One region of the Solibacillus sp. FSL W8-0372 genome, then DNA from elsewhere that is predicted to be linked to it. Evidence: predicted binding sites of a transcription regulator. Region 1 holds the regulator's gene; each other region holds the start of a gene.
What was found. Region 1 encodes LexA, which represses DNA repair genes until DNA is damaged. Its sites were predicted from a motif close to CGAACATATGTTCG; they were not measured.
Positions count from the first base shown of each region.

Region 1 (3,291 bases):
AAATATCACCTCCTAAAACTTTAATACCTTCTGATTCATATCATTCCACAAACTAAATAAATCATAATAAAAAGCCACGCTCAAATGAACGTGACTCTTCTGTAATACTTTAGTTAATTTTTATAATTGCTATAGAATTCCTGTAATTGTGTTGCGATATTCTTAAGGACAATTTTAATCTTCAAAATGCTCCATATATTCAATATATCGTCTATGTACTGTTGCTTTACTTATGGGTATACCCAAGCCTGATATGGTAGTGGCTATTTCAGCAAACGTTAAGCCTTTTTGACGGAGCTGAACAATTTCTTCAACTGGTACATCCTTTCGTTCGCGACCTTCAATATTCCCACGGTTTTTTAAATTATTTTGGGGTTGATACCCATTTTCTACTGCTCGACGCATTCCACGACGAATTTTAGCATTGTGCATACGACGCTGATACTCTTCAACTACAGCCAATATTTCAAGCAGCATCGTATCCATCTCATTTAATACTACAGGACCAGCATCATTCAATGTATAAACAGTCGCTTCGTATTTTTGTAATAGATGGAGAACTGCCATTCTTGCATTCCCTCGTCCTAAACGTGTTTCATCCTGTACAAATAACGATTTGATTTTATTTTCCCTCATATAATCGAGCATATCCAGTAATCCATCACGTTCCACGTCATAGCCGCTATGTTGATCCGTAAAAATCTCTACTTCTTTAAAACCGAATGCGCCTGCATATTTCGTAAGTTCCTCTTTCTGACGCAGCAACGATGTTTCTTGCGCACTTTTTTCGGTACTGACACGGCAATAAATAACTGCTTTAGTTTTTGTCATTATTATCTCTCGCTACCTTAATTGTCGACACATCGGATGATTCATTCAACTGAACAATATATTGGGCTTCCTTTTCAACTGGTACAACCAATATTTGTCCTGAAACAACTTTTCCATCTCGTAGACCATTTTCTTTTTTCACTTTGTTTATCCAATCATGCGTTGCCATTTTACCACGATAATGGTCTGCAAGCGACCATAAAGTATCTCCTTGTTCGATAGATACTTGTTCGTATAATTCTATATTATCGTCTTTATGGAATATTAATACCAATAATAGAATAGAAAACATGAGAAACATTGATGTGAAGCTGTTTAATTTAATTTTTTTCATAATAAATACCCCTCTTTTCGAATATACGTTCGGAATGTTTGTTCCCATAATAATACGAACATATGTTTTTGTCAACCGTTTTTTCGAACTTATGTTTGCATTCGTGTTCGCATACTGCTATACTTACACTAAGAAAAATAGCATGATAAAGAGGTGAGTTAGTTGACACAAAAAATTTCCAAGCGACAAGAAGCTATTCTAACTTTTATAAAAGAGGAAGTTCGTTCAAAAGGCTATCCGCCTTCAGTTCGTGAAATTGGAGAGGCAGTAGGTTTAGCTTCTAGTTCAACTGTCCACGGGCATTTAGCTCGATTAGAAAGTAAAGGGCTTATACGTCGCGACCCTACTAAACCGCGTGCCATTGAAATTTTAGATCAAGAAGAGCTATCAATAGCTAAGCAAGGTGTAATTCACGTACCATTAATCGGTAAAGTTACAGCTGGTTTACCTATTTCAGCTATTGAAGATATCCAAGAATATTTCCCGCTGCCCGATGCATATGGATCATCAGAAGATGAGTTATTTATGCTTGAAATAATGGGTGAATCAATGATTGAAGCAGGCATATTAAATGGGGATTACGTTATCGTCAAGAAAACTTCTACTGCAAGCAATGGAGAAATTGTTGTTGCAATGACCGAAGAAGATGAGGCGACTGTGAAGCGTTTCTACAAAGAAAAAACTCATTTCCGTCTACAACCTGAAAACAGTTCAATGGAGCCGATTATTGTTAATCAAGTATCAATTTTAGGTAAAGTAGTAGGGCTATATCGAAATATTCATTAATTAAAAGCTTGCCATTCTAATAGAATCGGCAAGCTTTTTCTTTTTCAAACAAAAAACCCAGCCGAAATCGACTGGGTCCTCCTTTATTTTTTACATGCATTTATAAAACTACTAAATAAACGTTGTGCATAAATATCACCGTTTGGTGCCAACTCTTCAGGGTGCCACTGTACAGCCACACAATATGGATGGGATTCGTGCTCTATTCCCTCAATTATACCGTCTTTTGCAACAGCCGATGTGATCAGACCTTTCCCTAATTTCCCTACTGACTGGTGATGGAAAGTATTCACACGAAATGATTCTTCTCCAAAAATAGCTTTAAACTTTGGTGTTTTCACATCAACAGTGTGGGCTAATTCTCCGCGCTTGGATGGTTGCTTATGTTGGACTATATTTTCCACCTGTGATGGAATATCCTGAATAATCGTACCTCCAAAGGCTACATTCATAATCTGCTGTCCTCGGCAAATACCTAGAATGGGCATTTGTCTTTTAAATGCTTCATTCATTAATAAAAGATCACTGTCATCACGCTTTCGTACTACACTCCCGATATTACGATGCGGCTCTTCATTAAATAATAACGGATCGATATCCGCACCACCAATTAATACAATACCATCAACAATATCCAATAAAGCCTCAACATTTCCTTTCGTCGCATTCGGAATACAAATCGGAATTCCCCCTGCTTGTTCAATTGATGTTAAATAGACATTATTAATATCCATTTTCTTGTCAAAGTCATACATCGTTAATCCAATAATCGGCTTCATTTTCTATCCCCTTAAAGTTAAAAAATAATTCAAATATTTTAAATTATACTATTATATCGCCTTAAATGACTACTAAAATTTACAAATAAAGGGGCTGCTAAATGCAGACCCTGTTTGACTAAACAATTTCAAGTTGTTTTATAAAATATTCCTTAATTTCTTTCCAATTATGGACGCTTGTATATCCTTCTTCTGCCCGATTGTATGGCATTGAATACAATAGTCCTGTTCCTTTAAATGCCGCAAGTTGTCTTGGACTGTCGTCAATTAAATAATCGGTATGTATAACTGCTTTATTTCCGCAAAATACAATATTTTGTGTTTTAATGAATGGAAAATGCTTGATTAGCCAATCATATTTGGCTGTGAATGATCCCGGTACATCCATTGCAGCAGTAGCTATAAAGATTTCATAATGCTCCTGCAGCTCCTGAATGACTTCAATTGCATCTTCATCCAGTAAGTCCAAATCACGGAAATAATCTGGCTCATTTAATAGTGCAAATAGTTTCTTCGCATCTTCACGTGGTAAATCACGCTGCGTAGTTAATAAAAATTCCT
Region 1 covers NZ_CP150204.1:2,480,203-2,483,493, forward strand. The annotation lists gene MKY13_RS12630 (lactate dehydrogenase) at 1-1, opposite strand, end outside; gene MKY13_RS12635 (recombinase family protein) at 175-831, opposite strand; gene MKY13_RS12640 (LysM peptidoglycan-binding domain-containing protein) at 818-1,165, opposite strand; gene lexA (transcriptional repressor LexA) at 1,328-1,951, shown strand; gene MKY13_RS12650 (gamma-glutamyl-gamma-aminobutyrate hydrolase family protein) at 2,035-2,730, opposite strand; gene MKY13_RS12655 (5'-3'-deoxyribonucleotidase) at 2,849-3,291, opposite strand, start outside.

Region 2 (3,291 bases), 1.4 Mb from region 1:
AAAGTGTCTCTTAAGACGTGTCCATTTTTCATACTAACCTCACTTTTGCTAATAAGTGAACCCCATTTTCCAATATCCCCATCTGATTTTCTAATATCAGGTGGAGATTTTCGAATAAAGAAAACAATTGTTCTAATAAAATCCCCGAAAGCATTCCCCAACGGTTTCCCCAGAGCAAAGTCAGACCAAGTTTCTAATATCCACCTCTAAACTTCTAATCTAACGCAAAGTTCTTCTAATAAATTTACACGCCGCACACTCCACATGACTAAATGAAGTCATTCAACCGCCCCAGCCCATGCACTCCCCCCTACCAAAAACAAAAACCCAAGCAAGAACACTCGCTTGGGTTCGCAAATATTATTTTTCTTCTTCAAATAATTCCAGTTCATCGATTTCTTCTTCTGCTGTGTCATTGGCACCGATTGTATAGCCAAGCTCGCCGATTCCGAAATGTTGACGGATTTTTTCTGTTACATCCTCTTTAATTGCAGGGTTTTCTTTTAAGAATTGTTTTACGTTTTCACGGCCTTGGCCAATTCGTTCATTATTATATGAATACCATGAACCGCTCTTTTGGATAATATCCAGTTCTGCACCGATGTCGACGATTTCACCTTCTTTTGAAATCCCTTCACCGTACATAATGTCTACTTCTGCTGTACGGAATGGTGGAGCTACTTTATTTTTAACAACTTTGATTTTCGTTTTGTTACCGATAATTTCTGTACCTTGCTTAATCGCTTCACCGCGACGTACTTCTAAACGGATAGAAGAGTAGAATTTAAGGGCACGTCCACCTGTTGTTGTTTCCGGATTACCGAACATAACTCCGATTTTTTCACGAACTTGGTTGATGAAAATAGCAAGCGTATTTGATTTGTTAATAACACCTGATAATTTACGTAATGCCTGAGACATTAAACGCGCTTGAAGACCCATGTGCGAGTCACCCATTTCGCCTTCAATCTCTGCTTTTGGTACTAATGCTGCTACAGAGTCGATTACGATAATATCAATCGCACCAGAACGTACTAATGCTTCCGCGATTTCAAGTGCTTGTTCACCTGTATCCGGCTGTGATAATAGTAACTCATCTATATTAACGCCTAATTTTTGTGCATATACCGGGTCAAGTGCGTGCTCAGCATCGATAAATGCTGCTGTACCGCCATTTGCCTGTATTTCTGCGATGGCATGTAATGTAACTGTTGTTTTACCAGATGATTCTGGTCCGTATACTTCTACAATACGTCCACGTGGGTAGCCGCCTATACCTAATGCTGCATCAATTGCGATAGAGCCTGATGAAGTTGTCTCCATATGTCGGTTGGAATTTTCACCTAACTTCATGACAGAACCTTTACCGAATTGTTTTTCTATTTGTTTTAACGCCATGTCTAACGCTGCTTTACGATCGCTCAAACTATTTCCTCCTTAAGAAAAAAGCTTTATTTAACTTATGTCTCTATTATACTTGCTAATGAGATAACATTCAAGAAAAAAGCGAACATATTTTCGCTTTTCCTTAGAAATCTTCTGAATGCCTTATTTTCCGCTTCCAAATCTACATTTTTCCACAAAAGCTTAAACTAGATTAGCTTTTTATAACCTAGTTTAGCCAGTTCTCTCATTAAATAGCTAAATGTAAATTTAACGGCCCTGATTCGATTCGTGTTTCGGGACCCTGTTAGCTGCAAACGATATGTGAAAGGCTCATGGTCGCCGATACTAATTCCTACCCAAATGGCTCCTGCAGGTAGACCGTCATGACTGCCTGGTCCTGCAGCGCCTGTTAACCCTATACCGATATCTGTATGGAATTTTTCTCGAACTTTCGTAGCCATTGCAGCTGCACATTCACTGCTTACAATGCCATATTCTTCGATAAGATCCGCGGAAATGCCGAGCTGTTCTATTTTTGTTTCCTTCGTATACGTCACAACGCCGCCAATTAATGCAGAGGCGACACCAGGGACCTCTGCCAGCTCTGACTGGAACAGACCGGCAGTTAAACTTTCTGCGGCAGAAATCGTTAATTCATTTTCCAATAACATTTGGACAAGATTAAAGCCAAGTGATTCATCATTAACCCCGTAAAAATACTCTCCGACGATATCTAAAATTTCACGTTTCTTTAATTCAATTAAGCGGAATGCCTGCTGTTCATTTTGCGCTTTCGCTGTAATTCGTAGTGTCACTTCCCCATCTGAAGCAAGCGGTGCAACAGTTGGATTCGTTTGTTCATCCAATATATTCTCGATACGATCTTCCAGTTCTGCTTCCCCAATGCCATAAAAACGCAGTACATGCGATAAAATAACGCCACCATCATGTAAAAGTGCGGCTAACTTCGGTTTCGTTTCGTATTGGAACATTGGCTCCAGCTCTTTTGGCGGTCCTGGAAGCAAAATATAAATGCGGTCATTGTCGGATAAGAACATGCCTGGTGCCATGCCATGCTGATTCAGCAGTACATCGCAGCCTTCCAATACAAGCGCCTGTTTGCGGTTGTTTTCTGTCATAGGACGTTTTTGTTTTGAAAAGAACTCTTCAATCGCATAGAGTGCAGTCTCGTCAAATACTAAATTTCGATTTAAATGCCTTGCAATTGTTTCCTTCGTTAAATCATCCTTTGTCGGTCCTAACCCGCCGGAGAAAATAATCAGGTCTGCTCGCTGTTCTGCAATATGGATTGCCTCGAGAAGCCGCGCCTCATTGTCCCCTACAACGGTATGATAATAAACATTAATCCCAAGCTCAGATAGTTGGCTTGAAATAAACTTTGCATTCGTATTGGCAATTTGCCCCAATAACAATTCCGACCCTACCGCAATAATTTCTGCATTCATTCAAAGACCCCCTTATATAAAGAAAAACTAGATTAGAAAAACATCATCCCGTACAAACGTGCGGGAATTTGTTTTATCTTAATGGATTCATAATACTACTATTCCTATCCATAAAGAAAATCTAACCTAGTTTTTTGAAATTTATTTATTTTATTTCGAATCCAACAGTACACGACGGTTAATGTAGAAATAATCCCATCCGGACCATACTGTAAAGATCAGGGCAACATAGAGCATAATCATATCAAATGGTATGCCAACTAAAGTAAAAATTGTGTTGTGTAAAATCAATGCGGAGATTGCGACAATTTGGGCCCAAGTTTTAATTTTACCGAGCTGATTTGCGGCCACCACTTCACCTTGACCGGCCAAAATCAGTCGTAAGCCTGTTACTGCAAACTCACGCGAAATGATGATAATGACAATCCAGGCAGGCGCT
Region 2 covers NZ_CP150204.1:1,040,161-1,043,451, reverse strand. The annotation lists gene recA (recombinase RecA) at 361-1,425, opposite strand; gene MKY13_RS04995 (competence/damage-inducible protein A) at 1,593-2,852, opposite strand; gene pgsA (CDP-diacylglycerol--glycerol-3-phosphate 3-phosphatidyltransferase) at 3,003-3,291, opposite strand, start outside.
Region 2: a site for LexA is predicted at 1,508-1,521, ahead of recA (recombinase RecA). Genes of this name have one in related genera too.

Region 3 (3,291 bases), 1.8 Mb from region 1:
ACAGCCTTTTCATTATAATGAAAATTTAAGCTAGGTAATTATTTTCCACTTGTCAAAAATAAAAAAATATGTGAAAATAAATACGAACAAACGTTCTTATAATGGAGGTTTTCTTATGGTGCAAATTCCTTCTAAAACGATTCCGTACTACGAAGCAGGAATTTATTTGCCGTTGTTATTAATAATTCTTGAGAAGGATTATTCAATTGTAGAACAAAGCCCGTTTAAATTTAAAAATCCATATTTACATTTAATCAATGCTGTACGTACCAAGGTAAAATATGACTTAAAAGAAACGAAGGACTATTTTAAACTTCATCAGATGCGTCTAGTAAGAGGCGAAACGGATGATATGTTTACCGAGTATCATTTTTATTTTAATGGAGTCATGGAGTGTAGGAGATATTCGAATATTCGCCTTCGTAATCATAGCGAGATGCTTCTTGCGGAATATTTTGCAAAAAGCTGATGGTTACAGCGTGGCATGGCGATGTAGAATAAGGTGTTTATAGAACATGGCAGCACGTACGTATTGTTGGTTAAACGATTTCATATGGATAGCGAACTCAACCTCTGTTCCGTCTATAAAAGTTACGCGTGTTTTATCACCCGCATCACTAATATTAATGACAGGGTTTAGTGCTATCCAAATATTATGAGGGGATTGCGGTGAAAAGAGCGGAAACAATACACAAGGCTCCCCAAAATCGTATGCCACCATAACCGGCAGTTTATGTTTATTCTCCCCAAAAAACTTCCTTGCCTGATATTTGCTCGCTTCATAGGAACTGCCGTGCAACCTGCATGTGTTGCGAACGAGCTTTAAAGGCTTATAAGGTGCGGTTACTTTTCCGTATTTGTCCAATATTATCGTATGGATTTTATCCCGATACTGATAGGAACTTAAACAAAAAGTTGAATTAGAAATAATATAATTTGAATTTTGTGGTATATTACTAGTCATATTAGATCCCCTTTCTTTAACATTCCCTACCCGCTTAAATTTCCACTATACAGTTAAAATAATACAATAAATGGGAAAAATCAACACCGTATTCTGAAAATTTGGTCATATGATAATTTTTCAGAATATATTGCAAATTAAATGTGTTTTACTTTATAATGGAAAAAAGAGGTCGAGGTGATATCGATGGATAAATATTATTCTTATACAGACTTTTTAAAAGCGGTAGGTCAGCAGTCCACTGAAAATCAAGCGGAGAAGTTATTGAATGAAATTTATTTAGATTTATTTATTAGTCGATTACAGCGTATGCAACGTATCGAACAACTAAAATTACTTATCGATACATCGCTAGATCAAAAGAACGAAAAGGCATTTGAATGCTACACAACAGAATTGAACGATTTATTGGCAATCACTGTTTCTTAACAAAGAAGTCACCTTATGATAGGTGGCTTTTTTGTGTGTTTAAAAAGTTTGCTTTAGAAACAGGATTTAATAATCTAATAAAATACAAAAATTTTCAAATAAATAGGATATTTTTTCTAATAAGTGTGGAAGACTTTCGAATAACCCTTTCCAAAGTGCAAATTATCCATCCTAATGCATTTTGGGAATATATGTTCGCAATTTTATCGTAAATTAAAAACGGGTATGTTAAAATAGAGAATAAGAAAAGCGACAGAAAGGACAAGCTGAAAATGACAGAAACTTATAAAATACAGTCCGCCTACAAGCCTGCCGGTGACCAGCCGGAAGCGATTAAACAGCTTGTACAAGGCATTAAAGAAGGAAAACGCCATCAGACATTGCTGGGGGCAACTGGTACAGGTAAAACCTTTACAATTTCAAATGTAATTAAAGAAGTGAATAAGCCAACGCTCGTGATGGCACACAATAAAACACTTGCAGGTCAATTATATAGTGAGTTCAAGGAGTTTTTTCCGGACAATGCAGTTGAATATTTCGTAAGTTATTATGATTATTTCCAACCGGAAGCGTATGTACCGCAAACCGATACGTATATTGAAAAGGATTCAAGTATTAATGAAGAAATCGATAAGCTACGTCACTCGGCCACAACGGCTTTGTTTGAACGGGATGATGTTATTATAATTGCTTCAGTATCCTGTATATATGGTCTCGGTAATCCTGAAGAATATCGTGAAATGGTTGTATCCATTCGTACAGGGATGGAACTCGAGCGTAATCAGCTATTGCGCAAGCTGGTAGACATTCAATATGAACGAAATGATATTAACTTTACACGTGGTACGTTTCGAGTGCGTGGGGATGTTGTGGAAATTTTCCCGGCATCTAGAGACGAGCATTGTATTCGTGTTGAGTTTTTCGGTGATGAGGTTGATCGGATTCGGGAAGTCGATGCATTAACAGGTGAAATTTTGGGAGACCGTCAGCATGTTGCCATTTTCCCTGCATCCCACTTCGTTACCCGTGAAGAAAAGATGAAGGTCGCCATTGAAAATATTGAAAAGGAACTGGAGGAGCGTCTTGCAATATTACGCTCGGAAGACCGTTTACTAGAGGCGCAGCGTTTAGAGCAGCGTACAAATTATGATTTGGAAATGATGAAGGAAATGGGCTTCTGCTCAGGCATTGAAAACTATTCGCGCCATTTAACATTGCGTGAAGCAGGGGCTACACCATATACATTACTAGATTATTTCCCTAAGGACTTTTTGCTTGTTGTTGATGAAAGTCATGTTACTTTGCCGCAAGTACGTGGTATGTATAATGGAGACCAGGCTCGTAAAGGCGTATTAGTTGAGCATGGCTTCCGTTTGCCGTCTGCACTTGATAACCGTCCGTTAATGTTCGATGAGTTCCAGTCAAAAGTTAGCCAGGCAATTTATGTATCTGCAACACCAGGTCCATACGAGTTAGAGCATACACCGGAAATGGTGGAACAAATTATTCGTCCAACAGGGCTGCTCGATCCAACAATCGATGTACGTCCTATTGAAGGACAGATTGATGATTTAATCGATGAAATTCATGAACGTATCCGTCGTAATGAACGGACATTAATTACAACTTTAACTAAAAAAATGTCTGAAGATTTATCGAGTTATTTAAAAGAAATGAGCTTAAAAGTCGAATACTTGCACTCGGAAATCAAGACATTGGAACGAATCGAAATTATCCGTGAACTTCGTAAAGGGACCTATGATGTGCTGATCGGCATTAACTTATTACGGGAAGGTCTCGATATTCCGGAAGTTTCCCTTGTCGCAATTCTCGATGCGGACAAGGAAGGCTTCCTTCGTTCAGAGCGTTCATTAATTCAAACAATTGGACGGGCTGCA
Region 3 covers NZ_CP150204.1:700,312-703,602, forward strand. The annotation lists gene MKY13_RS03325 (hypothetical protein) at 116-469, shown strand; gene MKY13_RS03330 (competence protein ComK) at 473-964, opposite strand; gene MKY13_RS03335 (IDEAL domain-containing protein) at 1,151-1,393, shown strand; gene uvrB (excinuclease ABC subunit UvrB) at 1,666-3,291, shown strand, end outside.
Region 3: a site for LexA is predicted at 1,578-1,591, ahead of uvrB (excinuclease ABC subunit UvrB). Genes of this name have one in related genera too.